Regions from separate parts of the Bradyrhizobium sp. USDA 4510 genome, predicted to be linked through region 2. Evidence: predicted binding sites of a transcription regulator. Region 2 holds the regulator's gene; each other region holds the start of a gene.

The links. Region 2 encodes PhoB, which activates phosphate uptake and scavenging genes when phosphate is short. Its sites were predicted from a motif close to TGTCATNNANCTGTCAT; they were not measured.
Region 1: the regulator PhoB is predicted to act here: its motif matches at 4,761-4,777, upstream of ACVMDN_RS31700 (esterase-like activity of phytase family protein).
Region 3: the regulator PhoB is predicted to act here: its motif matches at 4,624-4,640, upstream of ACVMDN_RS21305 (Orn/Lys/Arg family decarboxylase).
Region 4: the regulator PhoB is predicted to act here: its motif matches at 3,459-3,475, upstream of phnF (phosphonate metabolism transcriptional regulator PhnF).

The regions. Positions count from the first base shown of each region.
Region 1 is NZ_JBSSBT010000001.1:6,788,685-6,796,470, forward strand. Features, by position in the region: gene ACVMDN_RS31675 (TonB-dependent hemoglobin/transferrin/lactoferrin family receptor) at 1-1,402, opposite strand, end outside; gene ACVMDN_RS31680 (hemin uptake protein HemP) at 1,654-1,860, shown strand; gene ACVMDN_RS31685 (heme/hemin ABC transporter substrate-binding protein) at 1,869-2,819, shown strand; gene ACVMDN_RS31690 (FecCD family ABC transporter permease) at 2,816-3,916, shown strand; gene ACVMDN_RS31695 (heme ABC transporter ATP-binding protein) at 3,913-4,716, shown strand; gene ACVMDN_RS31700 (esterase-like activity of phytase family protein) at 4,825-6,177, shown strand; gene ACVMDN_RS31705 (enoyl-CoA hydratase-related protein) at 6,556-7,392, opposite strand; gene ACVMDN_RS31710 (mucoidy inhibitor MuiA family protein) at 7,562-7,786, opposite strand, start outside.
Region 2 is NZ_JBSSBT010000001.1:7,324,754-7,332,539, forward strand. Features, by position in the region: gene argF (ornithine carbamoyltransferase) at 1-432, opposite strand, end outside; gene ACVMDN_RS34140 (aspartate aminotransferase family protein) at 432-1,640, opposite strand; gene ACVMDN_RS34145 (GcrA family cell cycle regulator) at 2,128-2,640, shown strand; gene phoB (phosphate regulon transcriptional regulator PhoB) at 2,881-3,591, opposite strand; gene phoU (phosphate signaling complex protein PhoU) at 3,737-4,453, opposite strand; gene pstB (phosphate ABC transporter ATP-binding protein PstB) at 4,560-5,378, opposite strand; gene pstA (phosphate ABC transporter permease PstA) at 5,375-6,220, opposite strand; gene pstC (phosphate ABC transporter permease subunit PstC) at 6,225-7,214, opposite strand; gene pstS (phosphate ABC transporter substrate-binding protein PstS) at 7,444-7,786, opposite strand, start outside.
Region 3 is NZ_JBSSBT010000001.1:4,599,053-4,606,838, reverse strand. Features, by position in the region: gene ACVMDN_RS21325 (COG4315 family predicted lipoprotein) at 1-128, shown strand, start outside; gene ACVMDN_RS21320 (HdeD family acid-resistance protein) at 261-842, opposite strand; gene ACVMDN_RS21315 (dodecin) at 1,088-1,309, shown strand; partial or broken gene ACVMDN_RS21310 (N-acetyltransferase family protein) at 1,653-2,203, opposite strand; gene ACVMDN_RS21305 (Orn/Lys/Arg family decarboxylase) at 2,222-4,579, opposite strand; gene ACVMDN_RS21300 (DJ-1/PfpI family protein) at 4,686-5,837, opposite strand; gene ACVMDN_RS21295 (tetratricopeptide repeat protein) at 6,038-6,634, opposite strand; gene ACVMDN_RS21290 (ester cyclase) at 6,892-7,278, shown strand; gene ACVMDN_RS21285 (adenylate/guanylate cyclase domain-containing protein) at 7,307-7,786, opposite strand, start outside.
Region 4 is NZ_JBSSBT010000001.1:1,492,931-1,500,716, reverse strand. Features, by position in the region: gene phnK (phosphonate C-P lyase system protein PhnK) at 1-320, opposite strand, end outside; gene ACVMDN_RS06645 (alpha-D-ribose 1-methylphosphonate 5-phosphate C-P-lyase PhnJ) at 313-1,197, opposite strand; gene ACVMDN_RS06640 (carbon-phosphorus lyase complex subunit PhnI) at 1,194-2,297, opposite strand; gene phnH (phosphonate C-P lyase system protein PhnH) at 2,301-2,909, opposite strand; gene phnG (phosphonate C-P lyase system protein PhnG) at 2,914-3,375, opposite strand; gene phnF (phosphonate metabolism transcriptional regulator PhnF) at 3,504-4,229, shown strand; partial or broken gene ACVMDN_RS06620 (patatin-like phospholipase family protein) at 4,330-4,490, opposite strand; gene ACVMDN_RS06615 (LexA family protein) at 4,909-5,190, opposite strand; gene ACVMDN_RS06610 (IS630 family transposase) at 5,230-6,360, shown strand; gene ACVMDN_RS06605 (DUF1269 domain-containing protein) at 6,553-7,053, opposite strand; gene ACVMDN_RS06600 (Na/Pi cotransporter family protein) at 7,396-7,786, shown strand, end outside.

The sequences.
Region 1 (7,786 bases), 540 kb from region 2:
AGTTCTGCTTCAGCTGCACGAAGCCGCCGGACACGGTGCGCTGGCCGCCCGGCGTCGTGATGTTGGAATTGCCGCGCGAATCGAACGTCTCGACATCGTCGCGGAAGGCGTCGAAACCGTAGGTCACGGCGTTGCGCCAGTCGCCGAAATTGAAGCGCGAGGTGTTGTTGACGTCGACACCAACCGTATCCAGCAAATAGCCGCGCTTGTCGCCGACGCAGCCGGAGATGTTGTTGCCGGGATTGGCGAGCGTGCAGACCCCGCCGCCGGTGGTGATGCGGTTGCTGTAGGTCTTGACCTGGTCGTTGTCGGTGCGGTTGCCGTAGACCGAGATATTCCAGTCGAACAGCATGTCGTCGGGCTTGGAATATCGCCAGCTCAAGGTGCCCGTGTAGTTCTTGGCGTCGGAGGCATAGACCGAGGAGCCCGCGATCGCGGCGAGCGGTGCCGCCGCCGTGGTCGGGCCGCGGTTCGGCTGACCGATATTGTATTGGTAGTCCTGGAAGATGCCGCCGATCTTGAACTCGTGGCCTTCGGCCGGGCGGAACGTCACCTTCATCAGGCCGGCCGCGATATCGTTGCCGGTGTTACCGATCTCGGTGCCCGCGCCGTCCTTGTAATTGCCCTGGGTGCGATAAACCGCGCCGCCGAACACATCGACATTCGGATCGACGCGTACACCGCCGAACACGGAGCCCATGCCGCGGTCCTTGTTGGTGCCGTAGGACCCCGACATGTCGACACCCCAGCGCTCACCGGGACGCACTACGTCGTCGATGTCCTTGGTGCGGAATGAGACCACGCCGCCGATCGCGCCGGAGCCGTAGATGTTCGCGGTCGGGCCGCGCACCACGTCGACGCCGCCGATCAATTCGGGATCGAGGAAGAACGAGCCGTTGGCGTTGTGGCCGGTGCGCTGATAGTTCTGCCGCGCGCCGTCAACGACAACAGCGACACGGCCGAAATCCTGCAAGCCGCGGATGTTGATGACGGTTGCCGGATCGTCGCCGCGCTCCTGAACCGAGACGCCGGGCACGTTATAGAAAATATCGGAGAGCCGGTTCGGCTGCAGGCCCTGGATCTTCTCCAGCGTGACGGAGCTGACCGGCGCCAGCGCATCGATCGCGCGCTCCTCGGTCTTGGAGGCCACCGCCGTGATGGTGTCGAGCGATTGCACCGGCACCGCGCCGATCTGCGCGCGCGCATTCATCGCCGCCGACGCCGCCTGAGCTTCGGCCGCCGGCTTCGGCTTCCGCTTGGCCTGCTTCAGCCGCTCGGTAGAAGGATGCGCAGCCGACGGATCGGCGGTCTGCGCGAAACCGCGTTCCGGCAGTGCTGCCGCAAATGAAAACACCGACGCGCCCAAAATCAGGGCGCGCGAAACCCTAGCCCCATCAGCCATTCTAGCCCCAGCCTGATCATCGCTTTTCTGGTTTGGCTGGCGTGCGCTCCGACGAGCGGCTTGCTGGCTACATCGCGATGCAAGTCACCCGCCTGCATCGCGTGAGGATTGGTTACGAGCCGGCAACAAAACGGTCAAGAATGCGGCAGCGCTGTTTATATCGATTGTAAAGTGCCGCCGTTGGAATGCGCCTTCGTCCGCTTATACAAGCAAACACCATTTGAAAATTTTCGCAGGCGCAGCACCACAATATGTCCGCAGCTTCCGAAGACAATATCGACGCAGCCGGAAAGCAGACCGAGCCTGCATCCGGCGCGGCCAAAACGCTGATCATGCGCGGTAATCGTCTCGACAGCCGCGACCTGTTCGCTGCGGAGCGCGAGATCATCATCACGCACGGCGAAGAACATTACCGGTTGCGGCTGACCTCGCAGAACAAGCTGATCCTGACCAAGTGACGGCCCCGATGACAATTTGTCGCACGCTCGCTTTGCTCGCCTTCTCCTGCCTGCTGCCGATCGAAGCCGTGACGGCCGAGGGCATCACCGTGCATGACGCGCGCGACCGCGACGTCGTGATCGACAATCCGTCGCGGATCGTCTCGATCGGCGGCGCGATCACCGAGATCCTCTACGCCCTCGGCTTCGAGGACCGCATCGCCGGCGTCGATGCGACCAGCCTCTACCCGCCGGCTGCGCTGCGCGAGAAGCCCGACGTCGGCTACATGCGTCAGCTGTCGCCGGAGGGCGTGCTTGGCCTGCACCCGTCGCTGGTGCTCGCGGTGCAGGGCTCAGGGCCGAAGGAGACCATGGACGTGCTCGAGGCGGCCAAGGTGCCGCTGGTGCTGGTGCCGGAGACGTTCTCGGAGGCCGGGCTGGTCGAGAAGATCAGACTGGTGGGCCACGCCATGGGCGCCGATCCGCGCGCCGCCTGCCTGACCACGGCGGTGGAGAGCGATCTCGCGCAACTGCGCGCGCTGCGTGCCAAGGTAACGAAGCCGGTGCGCGTGATGTTCGTGATGTCGCTGTTGAACGGCCGGGCGATGGCGGCGGGCCACAAGACCGCGGCGGACGAGATCATCCGGCTTGCCGGCGGCGTCAACGCCATCGATGGTTACGACGGCTACAAGCCGGTCAATGACGAGGCCATCGTGGCGGCGAAACCGGATGTCGTGCTGTCGATCGATCGCGGCAAGGATTCGCTGACGTCGGATGCCGTGTTCGCGCATCCGGCCTTCGCGCTGACGCCGGTCGCGGCCAACAAGGCCTTCATCTCGATGGAAGGCCTTTATCTGCTCGGCTTCGGACCGCGCACCGCGGCCGCGGCACGCGACCTCTCGGTCAAGCTTTATCCGGCGCTGGCGCCGGAGGCCGACTACTTCAAGCCGGCAGCGCTGACCGCGAATTGCCGGCAATGAGCGTGCTGGCCGAACGCCGCCGGCGTGCGAAACGACGGCGCGCCGGCATGTCGCTGCGGCCGGCCGCGACACTCACCCTGCTCTGCCTGCTTGCGGCGCTCGCAGGCACCGCCCTCGTCGCCCTGACGGTCGGGGCTGCCGGCATTCCAATGGCTCGGCTTCCGGCGGCGCTTGGGCTTTGGGCTGATCGTGTCGCCAACCCGCTGCTCGCACGCGACCAGCTCGTGGTGTGGTCGATCCGCATCCCGCGGATCGCGGCGGCGGCGATGGTCGGCGGCCTCCTTGCCGTATCAGGCTCGATCATGCAGGGCCTGTTCCGCAATCCCCTTGCCGACCCCGCGCTGGTCGGCGTCTCCTCCGGCGGCGCGTTTGCCGCGGCGGCCGCGATCGTGTTCACCGACAGCCATCTCGGCGAAAGCCTGCGCTTCCTGCAACACCAGCTGCTGCCGATCGCGGCCTTTGCCGGCTCGCTGATCACGACCGTCGTGCTTTACGGCATCGCCAGCCGCGGCGGCCGGACATCGATCGCGATCTTCCTGCTGGCCGGGCTTGCGATCGCCGCGATCGCCAATGCCGGCATCGGCCTTCTGGTGTTCGTCGCCGACGATCGCCAGCTTCGCGACATCACCTTCTGGCTGCTCGGCTCGCTCAGCGGTGCGACCTGGAGCAAGCTCACGGCGCTGGCGCCGGTGCTGGCGGTCGCGCTGGTCGCCTGCCTCTCGATCTCGCGCGGGCTCGACGTGCTGGTGCTCGGCGAGGCGGAGGCGTTCCACAGCGGCGTCGACGTCGAACGGCTGAAGCGGATCTCGATCGTGCTGGTGTCGGCGATGACCGGGGTCGCGGTCTCGGTCTGCGGCGTGGTCGGTTTCGTCGGCATCGTGGTGCCGCATCTGTTGCGGCTGGTGATCGGGCCCGCGCATCGGCTGCTGCTGCCGGCCTCCGCGCTGCTCGGCGCCATCCTCCTGGTCGGCGCCGACACCGTGGCGCGCACCATCGTGGCACCCGCGGAAATGCCGATCGGCATCCTGACGGCAGCGATCGGCGCGCCGTTCTTCCTCGCTATGCTGCTGCGGCAGCGCGGGCTGGTGTCGCTATGACGGCCCTGCTCGAAGCACAGTCGGTATCGATGACGGTCGGCGGCGCGACGCTGGTCGATGCGGTGTCGCTGCAGATCGGTGCCGGCGAGATGGTCGCGATCGTCGGTCCCAACGGCGCCGGCAAATCGACCCTGCTGCGGATGCTGTCGGGCGACCTGCGCCCGTCGCGCGGAGCGATCAGGCTGAGGCAGCGCGACCTGCAGGTTTACGGCCCGCGCGCGCTGGCGCAGCACCGCGCGATGCTGTCGCAGCACGTCAACGTCACCTTCCCGTTCACCGTCGAGGAAATCGTCAGCATGGGCGCCGGCGAAAGCCCGCGCGCGGTGGCGCGCGCGCTGGTCGAGGCGGCGCTCGACGAGGTCGGGCTCGCGCGTTTCCGTTTCAGGCAATTGCCGACGCTGTCGGGCGGCGAGCAGCAGCGGGCGCATTTCGCCCGCGTGCTGGTGCAGCTCGCCTGCGGCGAAGCGCTGCATGGACCGGGACTGTTGCTGCTGGACGAGCCGACCTCGAGCCTCGATCTGCGGCACCAGATCGACCTGGTCGAAACGGCCCGGCGGCGCGCCGCCCGCGGCACCGCGGTGATCGCGATCCTGCACGACCTCAACCTCGCGATGCGGTTCGCCGACCGCATCCTGCTGCTGCACCGCGGCCGGCTTGCCGTCGACGGCGACCGTACGGCGGCGATGAAGGCCGAGACGCTGCGCGAGATCTTCGAGATCGACGCTGCGATCGCCTATACCGGAGGTGGCGTGCCGTTCCTGCTGCCGCAGACGATGCAGCCGGCGGGCAAGGCGACGTAACGCCGCAAGCCTTATCCCGCCGCAACATCCGCGGTTCACAAAACTGTCAGCCGGCTGTAACAGGCGGCTCGGAGAACACCGCATCGTTTATCCTTTGGGAGATCAACCATGCGCCTGTCCCTGCTCTGCTCCGTCGCCTCGATCCTGCTCGCCACATCGGCATTCGCGCAGGGTGAGGGCGAATTCCCGGCGACGCTGGCGGGACACGCCGTGATGCCGGCGGAGAGCTTCATCGACGCGCCCGCCGACGCCCCTGATGATCTGAAGACCTCGGGCAAATACACCACCGGCAAGCGCGTCGACGCCATCGGCACCGTGATGGGCAAATCGTACGAGCGGCCGACCGGCGTGTCGCTGCCGTTCAAAGGCCAGCCGCTGCAGGGCCATTCCGGCATCAAGGTGATGCCCGACGGCTCGTTCTGGGTGATCACCGACAACGGCATGGGCTCGCGCTACAACTCGGCAGACTCGATGCTGTACCTGAACCGGCACAAGATCGACTGGGCGAGCGGCAAGATCGAGCGTCAGGAGACCGTGTTCCTGCACGATCCCGACAGGAAGGTGCCGTTCCGCATCGTCCACGAGGACACCGCCAAGCGCTATTTGACCGGTGCCGATTTCGACACCGAAGGCTTCCAGATCATCAACGACATTTTCTGGATCGGCGATGAATTCGGGCCCTACATCCTCAAGGCCGACAAGACCGGCAAGATCCTCGCCGTGTTCGAGACCGTCGCCGACGGCAAGCCGGTGCGCTCGCCGGATCACTGGGCGGTGCAGTCGCCCGGCGCGCCCGGCGCCAGCTACACCAACGTCAACCTGCGCCGCTCCAAGGGCTATGAAGGTTTTGCTTCCTCCAAGGACGGCAAGTTCCTTTACGGCCTGCTCGAGGGGCCGCTGTGGGATGCCGACAAGAAGGATTGGGAGAAGGTCGACGGCAAGGAAGCCTCGCGCATCCTGGAATTCGACGTCGCGGCGGAGAAGTTCACTGGACGCTACTGGCAATATGCGTTCGAGCAGAACGGCAATGCGATCGGCGACTTCAACATGATCGATCCGGCCCAGGGCCTCGTGATCGAGCGCGACAATGGCGAAGGCACCGCCGACAAGGCCTGCCCGCAAGGCCAGCGCGGCGAGAACTGTTTTCCTGACCTCGCCAAGTTCAAGCGCGTCTACAAGATCGAGCTGTCCGATGCCAATGTCGGCAAGCCGGTGCGCAAGATCGCCTATATCGACCTGATGAAGATCCGCGATCCGAACAAGAAGGCGCGCAAGCCGCTCAACGACGGCGTCTACACCTTCCCGTTCTTCACCATCGAGAATGTCGACCGGGTCGACGAGACCCACATCATCGTCGGCAACGACAACAACCTGCCGTTCTCCTCCAGCCGCGACCCGAACAAGGCCGATGACGACGAGTTCGTGCTGCTCGAGGTCGGCGAGTTCCTGAAGGCGAAGTGAAGGGCTGCTTTCGCCGATCACACGCGTGTCGTTGCCCGGCTCGGCCGGGCGACCCGGTATTGCAGAGACGTCCGAACTTAGTGGATGGGCCGCGGCGTACTGGATGCCCCGCTCAAGGCGGGGCATGACAGCGAATATGCGGATAGCGTGATGCTCATCCCGGCACGACAGCCATTCCGTCCTCCCCGCGCAAAGGCTACGCCTTTGTCGCTGGAGGTGCGAGCCTTGCGGCGCAATTGCGCCGCTGGGTGAGCCTCGAAGGATGCACGGCCCCCGATGCAGCCGCGCGGAGAGCCGGGCTGCCGCCCTTCGAGACGGCCGCTTTGCGGCCTCCTCAGGGTGACGGTGATACAGCTCAGCGCGCGGCTTGCGTGATCGTCACTCCTTCTTCGTCCGGTAATCTCCGAACGTCGTGTCGCGCTGGTCGAGCTGGGCCTTCACGCTGCCGCCGTCGCGTCGGAAGCCTGCCATGTAGGCCTTGCTGGCCTCGGTGGTGAAGGCCAGCGCCTGGATCTCGGTGCCGGCCCGCATCGCGGCGCGGGCACCCATGATTTCCATCGCGCGGTGGACGCTACGCTTGTTGAGCTGCTGAAGCTCGATCGGCACCTTCGCCGCGCGCTCGGCGAAATCCAGCGTCTTCGCCTCCAGTTCGGTGAGCGGAAACGACCGGGTCGCATAGCCCCATTCGGCGGCCTCGCGGCCGGACATCGCGTCGCCCGTCAGCATCAATTCCATCGCGCGTCGCATGCCGACCAGCCACGGGTGATACTGCATGTCGGGCGGGCTCATCAGCCGCACCGGCGGATAGCCGATCTGGGCGTCGTCGGCGACATAAACCACGTCGCAGGCGGTCGCGAGCTCGGTGCCACCGGCGAGGCAATAGCCGTGCACCTGCGCGATCACGGGCTTTGCGAGATCCCAGATCGAGAACCAGCCCTCGACGACATGGCGCGACCACTGGCCGGGGCCGGATGCCGAATGATAGGGCTGGTCGACGCGGTTGTCGGCGGAGAGATCGTAGCCCGCCGAGAAGCAGGGTCCGGCGCCGCGCAGGATCGAGATCGAAATTTCGGGATCGCGGTCGGCCTGCTCCAGCACCTCGAAGATCTCGCCGCGCAGGCGATTGTTCAGCGCGTTGCGCTTCTCGGGTCGGTTCAGCGTGATGCGGCGGACGCGCGGACGCGGATCATCGACGATGATGTGCTGGTAGCTCATGGATCCTCCCGATCTCAGGCTTTGTTGCCTTTGGCAAAGTGATGCCCGAGATCGGGAGGGTTGTCATCGGCAGATGACGCAGGTCCTCAAAGCGTTTTCAAGCGAAGTGGGTTCCGGTTCGTGTGAAGAAAACGCGTCAAGCAACAACGCTAGAGCCCCGGCACGGGCTCTAGCCCGCCGGCACCATCACGACGCCCTTGTCCTTGGGCCAGCGCATTCGCCAGGCGAAATTGATGTCCCTGATATCACCGGCCTTGGCCTCGAACGCCCATTCCAGCACGCCGCGCTTGTCGCGCAGATTGGTGGTCGTGGCAGGCGTCGACGACGGCAGCATCTCCACCACGATATCGTCGTTCTCGCTGACCGGGAGCTGATCCTGGACCGCGACCTTGAT
Region 2 (7,786 bases):
GGTCATGAGGTCGGCCATCACCTGGCAGGGATGCGAACGCCGGGTCAGGCCGTTGATGACGGGAACGGTGGCGTGAGCCGCGAGCTCGAGCAGCGCGTCATGGTTGAGGATGCGGATCATGATCGCATCGACATAGCGCGACAGCACGCGCGCGGTGTCGGCGATGGTCTCGCCGCGGCCGAGCTGCATCTCGGCGCCGGTCAGCATGATGGATTCACCGCCGAGCTGGCGCATGCCCACGTCGAACGACACCCTTGTGCGGGTCGACGGGCGCTCGAAGATCATCGCCAGCGTCTTGCCTTCGAGCGGCTTCCTGCCCTTCTCATGCGCCTTCAGCTTCGCCTTCATGGCGGCTCCGGCGGACAGCATGTTGCGCAGTTCGCCGAGCGGCAGCTCGTTGATATCGAGGAAGTGACGGACCGGCTTGCTCATTATCCAGCCGCCTTCTTCGGCTGCGCCACCGACAATGTCGCGCAGGCGCGCTCGAGCGCGGTGATCGACTGGTCGATCTCGGACTCGGTCACGATCAGCGGCGCCAGGAACCGCACCACATTGTCGCCTGCGCCGACGGTGAGCAGCTTCTCGCTGCGCAGCGCTGCGATCAGGTCGCCCGACGGCACCACGGCCTTGACGCCGATCAACAGCCCCTCGCCGCGTACCTCCGACAGCACGCCGGGATAGCGGTCGACGACGGAGGCGAGCTTCTGCTTGAGCAGCAGCGACATCTTCTGCACATGCTCGAAGAAGCCGGGTTTCAGCATGACGTCGAGCACGGCATTGGCGGCGGCGACCGCGAGCGGATTGCCGCCGAAGGTCGAGCCGTGCGAGCCGGGCGCCATGCCGGCCGCGGCCTGCGCGGTCGCCAGCACCGCGCCGATCGGGAAACCGCCCCCGAGCGCCTTGGCCAGCGACATCACGTCCGGCGTGACGCCGGTGCGCTTGTAGGCGAACAGCTCGCCGGTTCGGCCCATGCCGGTCTGCACCTCGTCGAAGGCGAGCAGCAGGCCGTGCTCGTCGCACAGCGCGCGCAGTGCCTTGAAGAACGCCTGTGGCGCCGAGCGCACGCCGCCCTCGCCCTGCACCGGCTCGATCAGGATGCCGGCGGTGTGCGGACCGATCGCCTTCTTCACCGCGTCGATGTCGCCATGCGGCACCTGGTCGAAGCCGTCCATCGGCGGGCCGAAGCCCTCGAGATATTTCGCCGAGCCGGTCGCCGCCAGCGTGCCCAGCGTGCGGCCGTGGAAGGCGCCCTCGAAGGTGATGATGCGGTAGCGCTCGCCATGGCCCTTGGAGAAGTGATAGTGGCGGACCAGCTTGATCACGCCCTCCATCGCTTCCGCGCCGGAATTGCAGAAGAACACGAAGTCGGCAAAGCTCTGCTCGCACAGCCGCGCGGCAAGCACCTCGCCGTCCGGGCTCTTGAACAGGTTCGACATGTGCCAGAGCTTGGTCGCCTGTTCCTGCAGCGCCTTGACGAGATGCGGATGCGCGTGCCCGAGCGCGTTGACCGCGACGCCCGAGGTGAAATCGAGATAGCGGTCGCCGTTGGTTGCGATCAGCCAGGCGCCCTCACCGCGCTCGAAACCGAGATCGACCCTGGCGAAGACGGGGAGCAGATGCGACGTGGCAGCGTTGGTCATGACGATCACTGACGGTTTTTAAGCCGACAATTGCCGCGCGCCTTGACGCCAGCGCAGCAACGGCCAGCTTCGGAAAACAAAACGGCCGCCTTTGCGGGCGGCACGTGGCGGGCATTCTATGCTGCGGTCGGTAAGTGTCAATCGCCACGAAGTGGCCTTCCTGCAATGCGAAACGAGCGCAATCCGGAGCATTCCGGTGCGGTGGAAAAGCCTCATCGCGATGCTTAACTGTGTGGGAACATGTGGACGCACGACCGCGGACTCTTGCGCCAGAGTCACGCCATATTGTAGCGTTTGGCCTGTCGGGTACGACATCTCGTGCGGCGGTACTGGACCCTCTAAGTAGCCTTTGTGTCTCGCGTAAACGTTCGGGCGCAACACCGTGCCCGGCGAGGGCTAAGGGATTCTGGCCGCAGGGATATTTGTCCAGATTGGCTCGCAGCGCCGCTCCAATGATTGGCCGGCGCTACGCGAAGGGAAGAATGCGATGACTGTATTGACCTGGTCCGACGATCGCGTCGAGCAGCTGAAGAAGCTCTGGGAGTCCGGCCTGTCGGCCAGCCAGATCGCGGCGGAACTTGGCAATGTGACGCGAAACGCCGTGATCGGCAAAGTGCATCGGCTCGGCCTCTCCGGCCGCGCCAAGGCACCCTCCACGGCCGCGCCGCGGCAGCGCAAGGCCCGCCCCGCCCAGCACATGATGCGGGTGGCGCGCCCGGTCTCGCGCGGCAACACCGCGCTGGCGCACGCCTTCGAGGCCGAGATGGAGCCCGATCCGATCTCCTACGACAATGTGGTGCCGATGAGCCAGCGGCTGTCGCTGCTCGAGCTCAACGAGGCCACCTGTCACTGGCCGGTCGGCGATCCCTCGAGCCCGGAATTCTTCTTCTGCGGCGGCAAAGCGCTCGGCGGCCTGCCCTATTGCGCGCATCACTCGCGCGTCGCCTACCAGCCCGCCGCCGATCGCCGCCGGCCGTCGGCGAAACCGCAGATCAAGTGAGCACTCGGGAAAACGACGGAAGACCTCAAAGACAAATCCCCGCGAAAGCGGGGATTTTTTTGTGTGACCCAGCCCGGCTATATCACCAGCGTCGTCCCGGCGCAGGCCGGGACCCATAACCACGAATGGGTGTTGTTAGAAAGCCGTCTGGCCGCGTGCCGATTGCGCTGGCCGCAGCGTATGGGTCCCGGGTTTCGCCGGGACGACGCCGTGTTGCGGTTTATGAATGCCGCATGGCCGTTACGGCTGCGGCTCGGCCTTGGCAAAGCGGTCGTCGAGCGCGTAGCCGGCGCCGCGCACAGTGCGGATCGGATCCTGCTCGCGGCCCGGATTGAGCAGCTTGCGCAGGCGGCCGATATGCACGTCGACGGTGCGCTCATCGATGTAGATGTCGCGGCCCCAGACGCTGTCGAGCAATTGCTCGCGGCTGAACACGCGGCCGGGATGCTCAAGGAAGAATTCGAGCAGGCGATACTCGGTCGGCCCGAGATCGATCGGACGGCCCGAGCGCGCCACGCGGCGCTTCTCGCGGTCGAGCTCGATGTCGCCGTAGGTCAGCACGGTCGCAAGCCGCTCCGGGCTGGCGCGGCGCAACAGGCCCTTCACCCGCGCCAGCAGCTCCGGCACCGAGAACGGCTTGACGATGTAATCGTCCGCGCCGGTGGCAAGCCCGCGCACGCGCTCGCTTTCCTCGCCGCGCGCGGTCAGCATGATGATCGGAAGCTGCTTGGTCTCGGGCCGCGCCCGCAGGCGGCGGCACAGTTCGATGCCGGACAGGCCCGGCAGCATCCAGTCCAGCACCACGAGGTCGGGAACGCGCTCCTTCAGCCTTGTATCCGCATCGTCGCCGCGCCCCACCGTCTCGACATCGTAGCCTTCCGCATCGAGATTGTAGCGCAACAGCGTCGTCAGCGCTTCCTCGTCTTCGACTACCAGAATGCGTGCGCTCATCGGTTTAAGTTCTTTCTCTGTGGTGATCCGTTGCCCAGACGCAAACCGAAACGCTTACTTCCTTGAGCATAGTCCCCGCGGAAACGATTTGTCGCGAGGATCATCCAGTTTCGCTCTTGCCGGTTCCGTGCTTGCCGATCATGCCTCAGTTGCCCGGCACCGTGGTGGCAAAAGTGGTCATGTCGCCCTTCGGGCGCTTGTCGGTGATCTGCTGGCCCTCGATCATGTAGAACACGGTCTCGGCGATATTGGTGGCGTGATCGCCGATCCGCTCGATGTTCTTGGCGCAGAACATCAGATGGATGCAGAACGAGATGTTGCGCGGATCTTCCATCATGTAGGTGAGCAGTTCGCGGAACAGCGAGGTGCAGATCGCATCGACCTCCTCGTCGCCCTTCCAGACGTTCATCGCCGCCGGCAGGTCGTGCGCGGCATAGGCGTCGAGCACCGACTTGACCTGCGACAGCACGAGGTCGGTCATGTGCTCGAGGCCGCGGATCAGCTTCAGCGGCTGGAAATCGCTCTCCAGCGCCGCGACGCGCTTGCCCATGTTCTTGGCGAGGTCGCCGATCCGCTCGAGGTCGGTGGCGACGCGCATCGCGCTGACGATCTCACGCAGATCGATCGCCATCGGCTGGCGGCGGGCGATCGTCAGCACCGCCCGCTCTTCGATGTTGCGCTGCAGATTGTCGATCTCGATGTCGGCGGCGACCACGCGCTTGCCGAGCGCGACGTCGCGACGGATCAGCGCGTCGACCGACTCGGTAATCATCCGTTCGACCAGGCCGCCCATCTCGGCGACCAGGCGAGTCAACTCCTGCAGGTCGCTGTCGAATGCCTTGGCGGTATGTTCAGAAGCCATCGCTTGTCTCCCTCAACCATGATCCCGGGGATCATGGTTTCGTGTCCTGAATTTTAGCATGACCTGATCGGAAAACCGGTTTCCACTTTTCCGGATCATGCGCCGGTCAACCGAACCGGCCGGTGATGTAGTCCTGGGTGCGCCGATCGCTCGGTGAGGTGAATATCTTGTTGGTGTCGTCGAACTCGATCAGCTCGCCGAGATACATGAAGGCGGTCTTATCGGAGACGCGCGCCGCCTGCTGCATGTTGTGGGTGACGATCGCGATCGTGTAGTCCTCGGAGAGCTCCTGGATCAGCTCCTCGACCTTGGCGGTCGAGATCGGGTCGAGCGCCGAGCACGGCTCGTCGAACAGGATCACCTCGGGACGCACCGCCACGGTGCGCGCGATGCACAGGCGCTGCTGCTGGCCGCCGGAGAGCGACAGGCCGGAGGCGTTCAGCTTGTCCTTGACCTCGTTCCACAGCGCGCCGCCGCGCAGCGCCTTCTCGACCCGGTCGTCCATCTCGGACTTCGAGATCTTCTCATAGAGGCGGATGCCGAAGGCGATGTTCTCGTAGATCGTCATCGGGAACGGCGTCGGCTTCTGGAACACCATGCCGACCCGCGCGCGCAGCAAGTTGAGGTCGAGCTTGGGGTCGAGAATGTTGGTCTGGTCCAGCATCAGCTGGCCGACCGCGCGCTGACCCGGATACAGGTCGTACATCCGGTTGAAAATGCGCAGCAGGGTCGACTTGCCGCAGCCGGACGGGCCGATGAACGCCGTGACGCGGTTGGTGCCGAGCGCCAGGTTGATGTTCTTCAGCGCGTGGTGCTCGCCGTAATAGAAGTTGAGGTTGCGCACCGTGACTTTCGGCGGCGCTTCCGGCAGCGGAACCTGGGGAATGTGGCCTGCGGCAGTCGTGGAGACGGAAAGCTCGGTCATTTTGCGGCCCTTTCGGCACCAAGGATACGCGCGCCGATATTCAACGCGAGCACGGTGAATGTGATGAGCAGCGCGCCGCTCCACGCCAGCTCTTTCCAGTAGGCGTAGGGGCTCTGCACGAAGTTGTTGATGGTCACTGGCAGGTTGGCCATCGTCTTGGTCAGATCCAGGCTGAAGAACTGGTTCGACAGCGCGGTGAACAGCAGCGGCGCGGTCTCGCCGGCGACGCGGGCGGTCGCCAGCAGCACACCGGTGATCAGACCCGATCGCGCGGCACGATAAGCGATCCGCTTGATCACCAGCGAACGCGGCAGGCCGAGCGCGGAGGCGGCCTCGCGCAGCGGATTGGGCACCAAGAGCAGCATGTCCTCGGTGGTGCGCAGCACGACCGGGATCACGATCACCGCGAGCGCAAGGCTGCCTGCGATCGCCGAGAAGCCGCGCATCGGCACCACCACCGCACCATAGATGAACAGGCCGATGATGATCGAGGGCGCGCTGAGCAGGATGTCGTTGATGAAGCGGATCACCGAGGTCAGCTTGTCGTGCTTGCCGTATTCGGCGAGGTAGGTGCCGGCGAACAGGCCAAGCGGCGCGCCGATGCCGACGCCGATCACGGTCATGATGACCGAGCCGACGATGGCGTTGAGCAAGCCGCCTTCGGTCGAGCCGGGCGGCGGCGTGTTCTGGGTGAACAGCTGCACGCTGAGGCCGGCAAGGCCGTTATAGAGCAGCGTGATCAGGATCAGCGCCAGCCAGGTAACGCCGAACAGCGCCGCGCCGACACAGAGTGCGCGGATGACGATGTCGCTGCGGCGGCGGGATTTGTAGATCGGGTTCATGGCGTTACTTCCCCGCCTTCTTTTCAAGCCGCATCAGCATCAGCCGCGCGCCGGCGAGCACGAAGAAGGTCAGCACGAACAACAGCAGGCCGAGCAGGATCAGGCCGGACTGGTGCAGGCCGTCGCTCTCGGCGAATTCGCTGGCGATCGCCGCCGAGATCGTGGTGCCCGGCGCGAAGATCGACGACGAGATCCGGAACGAGTTGCCGATGATGAAGGTCACCGCCATGGTCTCGCCGAGGGCGCGGCCGAGCGCCAGCATGATGCCGCCGATCACGCCGACGCGGGTGTAGGGGATCACGACGCTGCGGACGACTTCCCAGGTGGTGCAGCCCATGCCGTAGGCGGCCTCTTTCAGCACCGGCGGCACGGTCTTGAACACGTCGACCGAGATCGCGGTGATGAAGGGCAGCACCATGATCGCAAGGATCAGCGCGGCGTTGAACAGGCTGAGATAGGACGGCGGGCCTGCGAACACCGCGCCCAGCACCGGGACGCCCTCGAAGATCCGGATCATGAAGGGCTGGAACGTGTTGGCCAGGAACGGGCCGAGCACGAAGAAGCCCCACATGCCGTAGATGATCGAGGGGATGCCGGCGAGCAGCTCGATCGCGATGCCGATCGGGCGGCGCAGCATTTGCGGGCAGAGCTCGGTGAGGAACACGGCGATGCCGATGCCGACCGGAATGGCGATCAGCATCGCGATGACCGAGGTGATCAGGGTGCCGTAGATCGGGCCGAGCGCGCCGAGCACCGGCGGATCGGCCGAGGGTGCCCAGCGCTGCGTCCAGAGGAAGGCGATGCCGTATTCCTTCATCGCCGGCCAGGCGCCGACGATCAGCGACAGGATGATGCCGCCGAGGATCAACAGAACCGAAATCGCCGAGATGCGGGTGATCCAATAGAAGGTGAGGTCACCGAGCTTGAAGGCGCTGAGGGCCTTGGCGCGATCGTAAGGTCCCGCGGCTTCCATCACATCGCTCTGAACAGCCATGTCTGCCACGCCAATCCCCTCTTTAGTATGCAAAAGCCACGCAAACCGCTACGCCCCGAAGCGATCTTCACTGACGCATTTGGCCGGGCGCCGTCGTTCCAGCCACGCCCCTTGAGGCGCGAACCCCGGCCTCGATCCCGCGCTTGTTGCCGCAGTGATGGAGACCGGGTCTTGGTCGCTCGACCTGTGCCGCGATCGAGTCGGCACAGGCCCTGTCGCAGCGTCGGACTTAGCTCTTGATGTCCGACGACCAGGTCTTCTCGATCAGCTTGACGACCGAGTCCGGCATCGGGATGTAGTCGAGCTCTTCGGCCGCCTTGTCGCCCTTCTCGAAGGCGTACTTGAAGAACTTGAGCGCTTCCTGCGAGGCCGCCTTGTCGGTCGAGTCCTTGTGCATCAGGATGAAGGTCGCCGCGGTGATCGGCCAGGAGGCTTCGCCCGGCTGGTCGGTCAGTATCACGTAGTAGCCGGGAGCCTTGGCCCAGTCGGCATTCGAGGCGGCAGCCTGGAAGGCAGCCATGGTCGGCTGCACGGTCTTGCCGGCCTTGTTGACCAGCCCGGTGTAGGTCAGC
Region 3 (7,786 bases), 2.7 Mb from region 2:
GTGACGATGGCTCCAAGCAGTGGGCCTACAAGGGCAAGCCGCTCTATACCTTCGCCAAGGACCAGAAGGCCGGCGACATCACCGGCGACGGTTTCCTGAACGGCGCCTGGCATCTCGCGCAGCCCTGAGGGCTTGCAGGCGGATTGAGCGTAGGCGGGTTAGCGCCAGCGCAACCCGCCATCTCTCCGCACGCGAAACATGCGGCGGGTTAGTTTGAGGCTAACCCACCCGTCGATCGTGCCTGAGGCGACGATCGCGCCTCACGCCCTGCGCTTCAGCGCCATGCCCATGCTGATCCAGCTCACGCCGGCGCAGATCAGGTCGACGCTGAGGAAGATGCCGAGCACGTAGAGGCTCGAGACCGGCCAGCGCGCCAGGATCATGGCGCCGAGCACCAGCGTGATCAGGCCGGAGATCGCGACCATTCCCCACGGCGCTTCCGAGTTCATGCCGAACGCGAGGAAGATGCGGACGATGCCCGACACCACCAGCGCGATGCCGAGGAACAGCGTCAGCGTCGCCGCGGCGAGCAGCGGGTTCTCGAAGGTGATGAAGCCCGCCACGACATAGAGCGCGCCGAGCAGCAGCCAGAACAGGAATTTGCCCCAGGTCTTGAACTGGAACGCGTTGATGATCTCGGCGACGCCGGCGACGATCATCATGGCGCCGACGAACAGCACGCTGACGACGGTGGCGAAGAAGACGCTGCCGAAGGCGAGCACGCCGGCGATCAGGTAGATCACCCCGAGGGCGACGATCCAGCCCCACTTGGCGCGGAGGTTGGAAAGCCCGGATCCGAGGCTGTGAGGAGGTGTGGCGGGTGAGCTGGACGCAGTGGACATCGTATCGCTCCCGAATACTTGATGAAACCATGCTACCATAGGTCAAGGCCCGGACAAGGGCGGGTGCGCAGCTGGCACGAAATGCATGCTGGCACCAAAGGCGCCGCGACACGTTTATTCAATTCGTCCGGCGTGTTGCCGCGCAGCATTCGTCGGTTTTGACGATGGCCGGCCCGCATCGGACGATGGACTGTCCGAACCGCAGCGCAAGCGGTCCGGATCGCGCATCCACAGAGGAGGTCGACATGCCCGCCACGCACGACAAGGATCACGTCTACAAAATCCTGGAACTGGTCGGATCATCGGACAAGAGCATCGAGGCGGCGATCGAGAACGCCGTGAGCCGCGCGTCAAAGACGATCCGGGAAATGAAGTGGTTCGAGGTGGTGCAGACGCGGGGCCATATCGAGGACGGCAAGATCCGGCACTATCAGGTGGCGCTGCGGGTCGGCTTTACGCTGGAGTAGGGCGTTCAGGTCGCTTGCGCCTTGCAGCCTGCAGGATTACTCGGGACCCATGGGTGCGATCGGCATCCGGCTTTCCCTGCGCCCTCTGTCATCAGAGCGGCGAAACGAAATGCAAAACTCGCGCTGCAGAGGCCGCGAGAATGCCGGTGCATGACTCACCGGCCGCGCAACACATTCGCTGTCGTCCCGGCCTAGTGCGCAATAGCGCACGGGGGGCCGGGACCCATAACCACCGAAGGTGATTATTGCGCGACGCTGGGGCCACAGCCTTCCTTGCCAATCCAATCCTGTGGTTATGGGTCCCGGCCTTCGCCGGGACGACGAATGGAAAGTGTCGTGCCCATCACCGTCGCGACAGCGGCGCGGGGGGCGGTGGGGCGGTGGCGCCGGCGGCGAGGGAGCGCTGCACCATCACGGTGTGCCATACCGATAGGCGACACCGGGCAAATGCCCGACGCGGGCGAAGCCGAAGCGGTCGTGCAGCGCGAGCGAGGCGGCGTTGTCGCTGTCGATGTAGCCGATCATCTGGCGGAAGCCGGCGGCGGCGCAGGTGTCGATCAGCTCCTGCAGCAGCCGGCCGCCGACGCGCTGGCCGGTGAAGCGGTGATGCACATAGATCGAATGCTTCACCGTGTAGCGGTAGGCCGGACGCTTGCGGAACAGCACGACATAGGCATAGCCAACCACCTCGCCGTCACAGATTGCGACGAGGTGGGGCAGGCGGGTGTTGCGCAGATTCTTGCGGCGGTCGCGCAGATCGTCGGGCTCCGGCGTGCCGCTGTCGTCGACGCTTTCCTCGACGCCGCGGCGGATATGTTGGCGGTAGATCGACAGCATGGCGTCGACGTCGCTGTCGCGGGAAGGACGGACGGTGATCTTGTGATCATTCTCCATTGTGTTGCGTCCGTTCGCCTATTCGGACACGACATAGGTGTAGAAGCGGACACGGCCGGAGTCGTCGATCTCCTTGTAGATGCCCTGGACCTCGACCTCGAAGCCCGGGAACGCATTGAAGCTCGCCTCGAACATCTTCAGGTAATCGATCATTGGCTTGCTGCGTTCCGACAGCCGCTCGCCGGGCACGATGGTGGCGATGCCGGGCGGGTAGACCACGAACGGCGTCGCGGCGACGCGGCCGAAGATCTGGTCGATCGGCAGATAGTCGACATCGTTGCGGATGAGATATTGTGCGGCCTGGCGCGGCGACATCGCGATCTCGGGCAGGTGCTCGGGCAGGAATTGCCTGGCCTGCAGCGTGCTGACGCCGCCGTCGCGGAAGAAGCGGTGCATGTCGCCGCAGAGGTCGCGCAGCCGCACCCCGGTGTAGCGTTGCGGGCGACGGCGGAAGAATTCGGGGATGACGTCCTCGATCAGCGCGTTGTCGTCGTGCAGCTTCTTGAAGGCGACGAGCCCCGACACCAGTGTGCCGGCCTTGCTGGCCTCGACGCCGGGCGTCAGCAGGAACAGCAGCGAGTTGAGGTCGTTCTTCTCGGCGACGATCTGGTTCTCGCGCAGATATTGCGCCACCACCGGCGCGGGGATGCCGTGATCGGCATAGGCGCCGGTGGCGTGATCGAAGCCCGGCGTCAGCAATGTGAGCTTGTTCGGGTCGGTCATCGCGAAGCCCGCGGTCAGCTCGGGAAAGCCGTGCCAGGTCTCGCCGGGACTGAGCTGCCAGTAGGACGGATTGGTCGCGAGCTGATCGGTCGAGATCGTCTCCCAGGCGACATTGTGCACGCCGTTCTCGCGCGCGACGTCGGGGATCTTCACGCGATCCGGCACGAACGGCTCGAAGAACCAGCGCCGCTCGGGGCGCGTCTCCTTCTCCTCGAACTCGCGCTTCACGGCGCGGATCTTCTTGCGCAGCTCGATGCCGAGCCGGATCGTGTCGTCCCACAAGACTTCGCCGGAGCGGCCCTTCATCATCTGCGCGCCGACATCGAGCGAGGCGAACAGCGGGTAGAACGGCGACGTCGAGGCGTGCTGCATGAAGCTTTCGTTGAAGCGGCGATGCTCGACCCGGCGCTTCTGGCCCTTGATGTGGCGGTCGCGGATGTGGATCTGCGAGGCCTGCGAGAAGCTCGCGAGCTGCTTGTGGGTCGATTGGGTCGCAATGATGCCGGGCGCCTCGGGGCCGAGATCGGACAGTCCCATGGCGAAGCGGCCGGCATAGATCGGGTGGAATTTCATGAAGCCGGCCCAGGCCTCGTCGAACAGGATGTAGTCGCAGAGATGGCCGATCCGCTTGAGGATCATCTCGGCCGAGTGGATGGTGCCGTCATAGGTACACTGCTCGACCACGGCGACCCGGAACGGACGCTCCTTCTTCCAGGCGTTCTCGTCCTTGACCAGCGGGTGCTTGCGGATGTGGTCGCGCAGCGTGCCCTCGTCGAGCAGGTCCCAGCGCATCGGCCCGATCAGGCCCCAGGCGTTGCGCACCGTCGGCACGTAGACCGGGATGCCGCCGCCGATCAAAAGCGCGCCGTGATGCGCGGCCTTGTGGTTGTTGCGGTCGAACAGCACGAGGTCGCCGTCGGTGACCAGCGAGCCGAGCGCGACCTTGTTGGAGGTCGAGGTGCCGTTGAGCACGAAATACGTCTTTTCAGCGCCGAAGATCCGGGCCGCCTCCTTCTGCGCCCGCAGCGCCGGCCCTTCGTGGGTGAGGAGGTCGCCGAGGTCGAGCACGGAATTGTCGAGGTCGTCGCGGAACACCGCTTCGCCAAGGTGTTCGACGAACACCCGTCCGATTGGGCTGCGGCTGTAGAACACGCCGCCATTGTGGCCCGGGCAGGTCCAGAGCTGGTTGCCTTCCTCGGCATAGTCGACCAGGGCGCCGAAGAACGGCGTCTTCAAATTCTCGGCATATTGCTTCAGCCTGGAGATCAGGTTCTTGGCGATGAAGGGCGGGGTTTCCTCGGACAGGAACACGTAGCCGTCGATGAAATCGAGCACCTCGACCGGCAGGTCCTCGAACCGCTTGCGCCGGATCAACAGGATGATCGGGAAGTCGAGGCCGCGCCGGCGCATCAGGTTGATCAGCGCCGCGGTCTTGCCCTCAAGTCCCTTCTTGCCCCAATCGACCACCATGCAGCCGATCGCGGCGTCGGTCTGCACCGCGATCTCGGCATCCTCCAGCTTGCGGGCGCGAACCACCTCGAAGCCGGAGCGCTCGATCTCGGCGATGATCTGGTTGAAGCGGATGCCCTCGAGGTCGTCGGCCTCGAACACCGGCGCAGCGAACAGGAAGTTGAAGCGTTTGAAATAGTCCATGCGTGTCCCCGAACTGGTCCGGCGCTGACGTGTCGGCACAATTCATGACAGGCAGATGACAATGGGGCGGATGGGGGATCGAATACGTTGTTGGGGACGCAATCCCTCACTGCACGGCGTCAGCCCGTGGATATTCGAGCTGCGCGGCGACGAAATCGGCCGTATCACGGCCATAGCGTGTCTCGATCCCGGCAAGCGCCCGGTCGAGCGCCTGCGCGGGCGGCGCGGTGCCGACCGCGGGCAGCAGACGATCTGCGGACCAATCCGGCGCCACGACTTGCGGATAGACGCGCAGGCCGTTGCGGGTCGTGACGACGTCGTCGGTCGCGGCGAAGGTCACGGCATGCGAGCGGTAGGTGCGCGACCAGCTGTCGGCGACCAGCGCCAGCGAGACCTCGTCGACGCCGGGGGCAAGCGCGAGGCCGAGCTGTTCCCGGTTCCAGAACGCCAGCGTGTTCCGGATGGCGGTCAGCGCGAAGGGACGCGTGAACTTGAAGGCGTTGCTGTCATGCCGCGCGTCCCAGCCGGGCAGGCCGATCTCGCGCGCGACGGCCTCAGCCCTGGTACGGCCGGCGATCGCCTCGATCAGGGTCAGCGACATCGGCATCGAGGCCGAAATCCCGGTCGTCGTCGCGACGCCGTGGTCGACCACGATGCGGCGGTCGGCGACATAGCGGATCTCAGGATGTTTGCTGCGCCAGTTCTTCAGGTAAAACCAGTGCGTGGTGGCGCGCCTGCCGTCGAGCAGGCCGGTCGAGGCGAGCACCTTGGCGCCGGCGCAGACGGCGACGATCACGGCGCCTTTCTCCGCCTGCTGCCGGACCCATTGCATGACCGCCGGATCGTCGTCGCGGCTCATCGCCGGCACGATAACGTAGTCGGCGCCGTCGCCATGTGCGGCATCGAATGCGGCGATGGTCGCATCAGGCTCGACCTTCAGCACCGGGAACAGCGCGACTGGACCGGGTCCCGTCGCCAGCGTGACGACATCGGCAACATCGGCGCGCTTGAGGATGCCGTAGGGCATCAGATAGTCGGTGGTCTCGGTCATGTCGTTGATGCCGGGTATCGCGATCAGCGGGCGCGACCGCTTCGGCGGCTTCAGCGCCGCGAGCATCGCGTCGTGCTCTTGCGTCGCGATCGGCGGCGGAACGCGGAACGCCGATGCGGCGGGCAGGGTGAAGAGCCAGATGCCGCCGATGATTGGAACCAGCGCGGCAACGGCGATGCCGCTCCACGCGAGAAGCCGCCAGGTCATGATGATCGATCTCAGAATATCCGCGTGCGTCGCCCGGCACGCAAGCTACTCGCTGGTCACGTCGACCAAAACGGCGAAATTCCCGCAAAAACGGACACGCGAACAACGCGGCTCACAGGCATAGCCCGGACAAGCGACAGCGACATCCGGGGCGGTCCTTCCCCGCATGTCGCTCCGCTCATGCGGGCTACGCGACGCGCTCAGTAGACGAGGTTCGTACCCGGCGGCTTTTCCAGTGCCGCCGCCAGCGTCCGATACTCTTCGCATTCGGTGCCACAGATCTCGGCGATCCGCTGCAGATGATACTGCGCCTGGTCGCGGTTTCCCTGTTCGATCTGCCACAGGCCGTAGTAGTTCCACGTCAGGACGTGGTTCGGATCGGCCTTGAGCGCACGTTCGTACCAGACCTGCGATTGCTTGTAGTCGCCGAGCTTGCGATAGGAGTAGCCAATCAGGTTCGCGACGTTCGGCTGATCATCGCGGCCGAGTGCGTGCAACTGATCGATCGCGGCGGCGTAGTCGTTGCGTTCGTAGATTGTCGCATAGGCTGCGCGATAGCCGTCGCGGAACGCCGGGTCTTCGAAGCCGGACTGCTTGAAGGGCTTCTTGACCTTGTGCGTGGTCTTTCTGTCCTTCTGCTGGGGATAGGACGGCGCGGGAGTGCCGTAGCTCGACCCGTATGGGTCGCCACCACCACCACCGCCGCCACCTCCGCCAGCCGCGACGGCGGTCTGCGGTGGGAACAGAATGATCGGCGCTGTCAGGAATGCCGCAAGCATCATCGGTGACTTGATCATGTACGCCTCCGATTTGACAAGGACAGTTATTGACCTGAAGCACTAACTCCCGATCGCGCGAGACATTCCGCGCGGTTTGAGAAATTGTTTGCCGAAGCGGCAATCGCACTGTCTCTTCGGGACGTCGCGCTTTCACGTGCACGCTGGCTGAGTGTTTCGTTCGCGCCATCGGACATCGGAGTCGAAACTGACATCGGTGTTAGAATCGCACTCAGATGCTCAATGGCCATCTGGACCCGCGGCAAGGAGGACGATCGATGATGAAAACGGACCTCGCCGAGATCTACCGGAACTACATTGCCTGTTTGAATCGCCAGGACTGGCCGCAACTCGGTCAGTTCGTTGACGAGGATGTGTGCCACAACGGCCGGCGGCTCGGGTTATCCGGCTATCGCGCGATGCTGGAAGGGGACTTTCGCGACATCCCGGACCTTCGCTTCAACATCGTTCTGCTGGTGTCGGATGCGTCCAACGTCGCGAGCCGGCTGGCGTTCGACTGTTCGCCGAAGGGCGCGTTCCTCGGTCTCGGCGTCAACGGCAAGCGCGTCTCGTTTGCCGAAAACGTGTTCTATGAATTCCGCGACGGGAAGATCGTGCAGGTCTGGTCGGTGATCGACAAGGTTGCGATCGAGGCCCAGCTGTAGCGGCGGAGCCTGGATGAGCGTGACGCCGCTACTTCCGCTCCGGATGCCAGGCGCCGTCCCAATCGGCCGCCGGCGGATCTTGCCTGAACGCTGCGACGCGCGCCTTCATGGCGATCGACGGGCCGTCGCCGGGCGCCGCCGCCAGCGCCGCGGCGAAGGCTTGCTCGGCGTCATCCCAGCGGCGCTCGCGATAGGCGGCGAGACCATCCGCGTAACGCTGCCGCAACTCGGTCTGCGCCGGCGTCAGTTCGTCCTTCTTGCCGAGGATCTCGAACACCGCGACCGGCTGGGTCTGCCCCATCACCACGAGGCGGTCGATCTCGCGCAGCTCGATGGTTGCGGCGCAGGCCGCGGCGGTGGCCTCCGAGATCAGGCTGCGGCTGCCGTAGAACTTGTTGGCGCCTTCCAGCCGCGAGGCGAGGTTCACGGTGTCGCCGAGCACGGTGTAGCTCATCATGAACTCGGAGCCGATGCTGCCGACCAGGGCCTCGCCGGTGGCGATCCCGAT
Region 4 (7,786 bases), 5.8 Mb from region 2:
TGCGCCGGGTCCTGGTGCACGAAGCCCCAGTCGGTGCGGAACAGGAAGCGCCGCTCGGCCTCGCCGAGTTCAGCGAGATCGCGCAGCACGCCGTCGCGCATCCGGTAGCACACCCGGCCCGCGCTCGGCGCGAGCTGCGCCGAGAGCAGCTGCAGCAGCGTCGACTTGCCCGAGCCTGACTCGCCGACGATCGCCAGCACCTCGCCGGGATAGAGCGCGAACGAGACGTCGCGGCAGGCGGCAAGCCGGCCGTAATTCTTGGCAAGCCCCTCGGCCACCAGCAACGGCTCGTCGTTGTCGAGGCTCGCGAGCTCAGACATGCGCCTTCTCCTTGTGCGGCGCTGCGCTCTCGGTGCCGTGATGGCCGGCGGCCTGGCGCTGCTCGCAGAAGTCCGTGTCGGAGCAGACGAACATCCGCCCGCCCTTGTCGTCGGTGACGATCTCGTCGAGATAGGAATTGTCGGCGCCGCACAGCGCGCAGGGCGCGTTGAAGCGGTAGCGCGTGAACGGGTGATCCTCGAAGTCCAGCGACACCACGGTGGTGTAGGGCGGGATCGCGTAGATGCGCTTCTCGCGGCCGGCACCGAACAGTTGCAGCGCCGCGCAATTGTCCATCTTCGGATTGTCGAATTTCGGCGTCGGCGACGGGTCCATCACGTAGCGTGCGTTCACCTTCACCGGATAGGCGTAGGCGGTCGCGATATGGCCGAAGCGCGCGATGTCCTCGTAGAGCTTGACGTGCATCAGCCCGTATTCGGCGAGCGCGTGCATGCGCCGCGTCTCGGTCTCGCGCGGCTCGAGGAAGCGCAGCGGCTCGGGGATCGGCACCTGATAGACCAGCACCTGTCCGGCATGCAGCGACGCCTCGGGAATGCGGTGCCGGGTCTGGATCACGGTCGCGTCCGTGGTCGAGGTCGTGGTCGCGACACCCGCGGTCTTGCCGAAGAATTTGCGGATCGAGATCGCGTTGGTGGTGTCGTCCGAGCCCTGGTCGATCACCTTCAGCACGTCGTCGGGACCGAGGATCGCGGCGGTCACCTGCACGCCGCCGGTGCCCCAGCCATAGGGCATCGGCATCTCGCGGCTCGCAAACGGCACCTGATAGCCGGGGATCGCGATCGCCTTGAGGATCGCGCGGCGGATCATCCGCTTGGTCTGCTCGTCGAGATAGGCGAAATTGTACGTCGGCGCGTTCATTCCGCGGCCTCCTGCATTTCCACGGCCTCGTTGGCTTCCGCGAACTCCTGCCGCAGCTTGCGCAACAGGCCGAGCTCGGACTGGAAGTCGACATAGTGCGGCAGCTTGAGATGCTCGACAAAGCCGGTCGACTGGACATTGTCGGAGTGCGACATCACGAACTCCTCGTCCTGCGCCGGCGCCGCCGCCTCCTCGCCGAGCTCACGCGCACGCAGCGCGCGATCGACCAGCGCCATCGACATGGTCTTGCGTTCGCTCTGCCCGAAGGCGAGGCCATAGCCGCGGGTGAAGCACGGCGCCTCAGTCGTCGACCCCTTGAACTGGTTGACCATCTGACACTCGGTCAATTCGATCGAGCCGAGCGGCACGGCAAAGCCCGCGTCCTCGGCGAAGAACTCGACCTCGACCTCGCCGAAGCGGATCTCGCCGGCGAACGGGTGATTGCGACCGTAGCCGCGCTGCGTCGAGTAGCCGAGCGCGAGCAGGAAGCCCTCATCGCCGCGCGCCAGGTTCTGCAGCCGCAAATCGCGATCGGCCGGAAAGCTCAACGGCTCACGCGTGAGGTCGCCGACCGGCGTGTTGCTATCTGCCTGCGGCGAGGATTCGATCAGACCGTCACGGCCGAGAATGTCGGTCACCCGCGGCGTGGCGGCCTGCGAGGCCTCCGCGGTCGCCGGCTGCTCCGGCACAAAGCCTTCCGCGAGCTGCGGATCGAGCAGGCGATGGGTGTAGTCGAAGGTCGGCCCCAGGATCTGGCCGCCCGGAACGTCCTTGAAGGTCGAGGAGATCCGCCGCCGCACCTGCATCTCGCCGGTGTTGACCGGCTCGGTGGCGCCGAAGCGCGGCAGCGTGGCGCGGAAGGCGCGGACCAGGAAGATCGCCTCGATCATGTCGCCGCGCGCCTGCTTGATCGCGAGCGCCGCGAGCTCGCGGTCGTAGAGCGAACCTTCGGTCATCACGCGATCGACGCCGAGCGCGAGTTGCTCGGAAATCTGTGCCAGCGTCACCTCGGGCACCTCGCGGTCGCCGCGCCGCTCATGCGCGAGCAGACGATGGGCGTTCTCGATGGCGCGCTCGCCTCCCTTGACGGCTACATACATCGCTCACACTCCGCTTGCGATCAGCCGCGTGGTGCGCGGGATCGCCACAATGGCATCGTCATGGACCAGCACGACATCGATGCCGCGCGGGAACAGGGCTTCGTTGATCGCAAGCCGCTGGAACAGGTCGCGCGGCTTGATCATCGCCTGCAGCACGGCGCTGCCGTCGATGCCGGGCCCTTTCAGCTCGAAGGCCGGCCCCTGCGACAGGCTGTCGACCTGCAGGATCAGCGTGGTCGACCGGTCAGGATATTCGCTGCTGCCGAATGCAAAGCGATCGAGCGCCGGCAGGCTCGCGGCATCGCCGATCAAAGCGAAGCTCGCGATCGAGGAATCGGCCACCACCGGCGCGCTGGCGTGAAACTTCAGCCAGCGGGCGACGTCCGGCGTCGCCGACATCGCAGCGTCAAGCCAGATCGGCGTGTCGTGATCGAACAGCGTCAGCGCGATCGCGGCCGAGCCGCGCATCATGCCGGCGGGCGTTCCGACGCTCGCGGCGACGCGCTGCACGCTGCCCGGGCGCGCCATCGCATCCATCACGGAACGGAAAGTCGACTGCGCCGACAGCACCTTGTCGGCAAAGCCCGCGGGCATTTCGGCAATCGTCGTCATTGCATCATCCCTCACCGCGCACCATCGTGTAGAAATCGACCCGCGTCGCCGCGGTTTCCGCTGCCTTGCGGCCGCGTTCGGCGTTCATGGCGACGCGCAGCGGCGCGATCACCTTGGCCTCCACCTCGCCGGACAACTCCGCCGACTGCACCATGGCGTCGCACAGCGCGATCATCTGCGCCTTCCGCGCGTCGCGGCCGAGCGTGTAGCCGAAGCCGACCTCGCCGGTCGCAAGCCGCACCGCCGCGCGCGACACCGTCGCCTCGCCGAGATTGAATGGCGCACCGTCGCCGCCGATCCGCCCGCGCAGCATCACAAGGCCGTTTTCCGGCTCGCGCAGGTTCTCATGCGCGGGCACCGCGATCGCGGCCAGCCTGCCTGCGATGTCCGTAGCGGCGGCGTGCGCCAGCACCATCATCGCGGCCTTGCGCTGGGCCTGTTTGCTGTTTGGTCCGGTCGAACTCATGGTCGAACTCATGGGCAAACCTTTGGGCAACCTTGCTTGCATCAAGTTGTCTATGATACTAGACAACTTGATAGCGGAGCGCCATGACTGTTTCGTGACAAACCAAAGATTTCTGGTATCACCGCGCCATGAGCATGCAGGAAAGTTCCGGCGTCGCCTTGTGGCGGCAGGTCGCCGACGGCATCGAGCGCGGCATCGCTGACGGTCGCTTCGCCGCCGGCGAAAAGCTGCCCGGCGAGATGGAGATCGCCGAGACGTACCGGGTCAACCGGCACACCGTGCGGCGGGCGCTCGCCGCATTGGCCGAGCGCGGCCTGGTGCGCGCGGAACGCGGCAGCGGCACCTATGTCGAAGCCCAGCGCCTCGCCTATCCCTTGCGCTCACGCACGCGATTTTCCGAGATCGTCGGCGCCGGCGGTCACGAGCCGCGCGGCCAGCTGATCGATGCGAGCAGCGACACCGCCAATCGCGAGATCGCGCGCGAGCTCGGCCTGAAGATCGGTGCGCCGCTGATCCGGATCGAAGCGGTGCGGCTCGCCGACCGGACGCCGATCTGCGTCTCCACCACCTGGCTGTCGGCCGAGCGGTTTCCCGATGCCGGCAGCGTGTTCGCCAACGTCCGCTCGATGACGAAGCTGCTCGGGCATTACGGCGTCAAGGACTACCACCGCGCCTCGACCCGGATCACCGCGGCGATCGTCGATGCGACCGACGCCGCGCGACTCGACCTGCCGCTGGGACGGCCGGTGCTGGTGGTCGACGCAACCGACGTCGACATGCTGGACCAGCCGCTGGTGACCAAGCGCTCGCGCTTCGCCGCCGAGCGCGTGGAGTTTCTGGTCGAGAACGGCTGACAATCCCCTTTGTAATCCGAACTAAACGGTCGAGCCCTGCAAGGCCCGATGTCTTGTTACACACGCCCACCACGGCCAGTATGAACGTTGGTCGTCGTCAGGTGCCCGATATTGCCTCGCTGCGCAACCACGGCTCATCCATGAGCCGATCGAGCACCCCCCAGGTAAAAGCGCGGTACGATCCACTGCCCTCAGCGCGAGATCGACCAGCACGGTATCGCGCACTTGGCCCGCGCGTGTTTGCGGCTCCTTCAAGGACATGGCGGGCTCCGACTGCCGTGCGGCCACGTCGCGGCCGGCGAACGATAGACAAAGCAGCCATCAGCTCCTGCCGGGAAGCGGTTGCGGGAGTGGTTGCGGACGCTGGATTCCTGGCCGCCCAGGTCTCGGAGGCCGAGTGACCGGGCGGTGGCCTGGCCGGCGCCATCCGTGCCATCCCGCCGGACCACCCCAACCCATGCCGCGCCTTGAACCAAAACCACACCGATACCAACCGCCGCCGCGCCATCCCCTGCTGTACCAACAGTAGCGGTGGCCCCTCCAGGTGAATTGGACAGTTTCCGCGAGACGAAGCTCGTCGGCGGCCTGGCGCAGACCCAGCGGCGCAATAAGGCCGGCCTGCGAACGACCGCTGGTCGCCGTGATCGCCACCGAAGCAATCCCAAGTGCTAGTGGCTCGTCACAGTGATTTTGACGGTTTGATACCGAGCCAGCTTAGGATCGGCAAGTTCTCTGGCGGCACGAGGATTTCGATGCTTCTGGGGATATCGGCTCGACGGCGAATGAGGCCGTTACGTTCGAGCGTGACGATCATCTGATGGACTGAGGGCGGGCTAACACCGAAGTGACGCTGCATGTCGGCTTCGGCGGGGGGCCGTCCGAACATGTGCGAGTAGGTATAGATGAAAGCCAGATAATGGCCCTGCTTCTCGGTAAAGCGTGCGCCTGATTTTTGACTCATGGATCGATTCGTCCGGAGCCTCCGACAGGGAGGCGAACGATGAATGTACGGTACCGGGTTGAATTGAGCCAAGCCGAGCGAGAGGAACTGACGGCGATGCTGAGCGGCGGCAAGCATGCCGCTCGCAAACTCAAGCGGGCCCAGATTTTGCTGGCGGCCGACATCGGCAGCCGCGACGAGGAGATTGTCCGGACCGTCAGAGTAAGCGCCTCCACCGTCTATCGGACCAAACGCCGCTTGGTGGAAGGCAATCTCGATCGGGCCTTGAGTGAGGAGCCGCGTCCCGGTGCGGAGCGCAAGCTGACCGGCAAGGAGGAAGCCCTGCTGGTGGCGACCGCATGCGCCAAGCCGCCCGCTGGCCGGAGGCGCTGGACGCTGGCGCTGCTGGCCGACGTGATGGTCAAGCTCACCGATCATGACAGCCTGTCGGGCGAGACCGTGCGCCGCCGGCTGGCCGATAATGACCTCAAGCCGTGGCGCAGGGACATGTGGTGCATTCCCCATGTCGATGGCGAATACGTCGCCCGCATGGAAGATGTGCTCGATCTCTACGCTGAAGCGCCTGATCCCGAGCGGCCGCTGGTCTGCTTCGACGAAACCCCCGTCCAGCTCATCGGCGAAGTGCGCCAGCCGATCCCACCCGAGCCGGGAAAGCGCGAGCGTTACGATTACGAGTACCGCCGCAACGGCACCGTCAATCTCTTTGTCGCCCTCGATCCGCATCGGGCCTGGCGTAACGTCAAAGTCACCGAACGGCGCACCGCCGTGGATTATGCTCACTGCATGCGCGAACTCGTCGATGTCCATTACCCCAAGGCCGCCTGCATCCGTGTCGTGCAGGACAATCTGTCGATCCATGCCCCCGGCGCCCTCTACCAGGCCTTTGCCCCCGCCGAGGCCCGCCGCATCCTGCGCCGCCTCGAGTTCCACTACACCCCGAAACACGCCAGTTGGCTCAATATGGTCGAGATCGAGATCGGCGTGCTCCAAGGGCAGTGTCTCGGCCGCCGGATCGACGATCCAAAACGCCTTAGAAACGAGATCGCAGCATGGGAGCGGCAGCGAAACAAAACTCGCGCCCGTATCAACTGGATGTTCACAACGGACAAAGCTCGCACCAAACTGGGGCGCGCCTATCCAGGCATACCCAAAGAGTCAAAATCACTGTGACGAGCTACTAGGCCCCATAGAAACAATTTGCGCATGATTTTCTCCCGGCTCCTGGCTGCGCGGAAGGGAAGCGACCGCGGAGCCGAACGCCGCAGCCAACCTCATCGCTGGCGATCCGCCCAAGGACCGATGCTGTTGCGCACTGATCCCCACGCAAGTCCGCAGCGTATTAGGCCGCCACAAGATCGGCGACTAGGCAGCCTTGGCCTGAGTTGCGGCTGCGAGCGCGTCGCGAAGGTGCTGCTCCTTCTTTTCATCGAGCGAGGTCGTCAGGACGATCCCTCCCGCATCCTTGATCGCATTGAGAACCTTGTCTGAGGTCATGGACTTGATCAGCAGGAACAGAACGGCATCTCCCGATTTCACCTTCGACGCGAGATCCTTCATGAACTGGTCTCTGATCCCGAAATCGGTCAGCGCACCGCTCAAAGCGCCTGCGCCGGCTCCGAGCGCCACGCCGAGAAGGGGATTCAGGAATACCATCCCCAAGAGCAGTTCCCAGAAGCTGCCACTGGCGGCGCCGGTCATGGTGGTGTTCACGAGCTGATTGAGCTTTACAGCGTCCCCGGTTTTGACTGCGATCACGGCATCGCTGATCGTGATCAGGTACTCGCTCTGAAGCTTGAGTATTTTTTGCCGAACTTCCTCTGCTTTGGCTTCGGATGGGTACACGATCGCAACGAGATCTGACATTGAACACTCCCTGATGGCTCGAAGTGCTGCCCCTATTCCGCGCGTGATGCACGGCCGAAACTTAGCATAGACCCGAAAGTCTCTTGCCGCGCATGCAGGCAGCTTCACAATCCCGAGATGTTTTTAGCGCTCAGTGCAATTGAGTAAGCGACATTGTCGCATGTGTCTCGAACAAGGACTCGCCGCAAGCCTGTGTGCCGCGCCCTTCTGAGTTCGACCCGTGCGACCAAAAAGCCGTCGCGGGATCGGCCGGATGACAAATCCTCATCCCGTGCTGACTTCAGGGCGCCGCTGCTTTAGGTTGATTGGTTCAATTGTCGGTGCACTGCGAAGAGAGCACGCATGTCGACGGCGATCTCGGTCCTCGGTGGAGTTGGTTTGTTCCTGCTTGGCATGAGCGTCATGACCGCCGGCCTCAAGGGACTCGCCGGATCCAAATTGCGGACAGTCCTGAGCAAGGCAGCAGCGACCCCGCTATCCGGGGCGCTGTGGGGCGCCATCGTGACCTTGATCGTGCAATCGTCCAGCGCCACGACGATGACCACCATCGGTCTGGTAAGCGCGGGCGTGCTGACCTTTCCACAAGGGCTGGCCCTGGTGTTCGGTGCGAACGTCGGAACCACGGGAACCGGCTGGCTCGTTGCGCTGATCGGCGTTCGCGTCTCCCTCACGGCCGCGGCGCTCCCGATGATTTTCGTCGGCGCATTGATCAAGCTGTTGGGCGGTGGCCGTG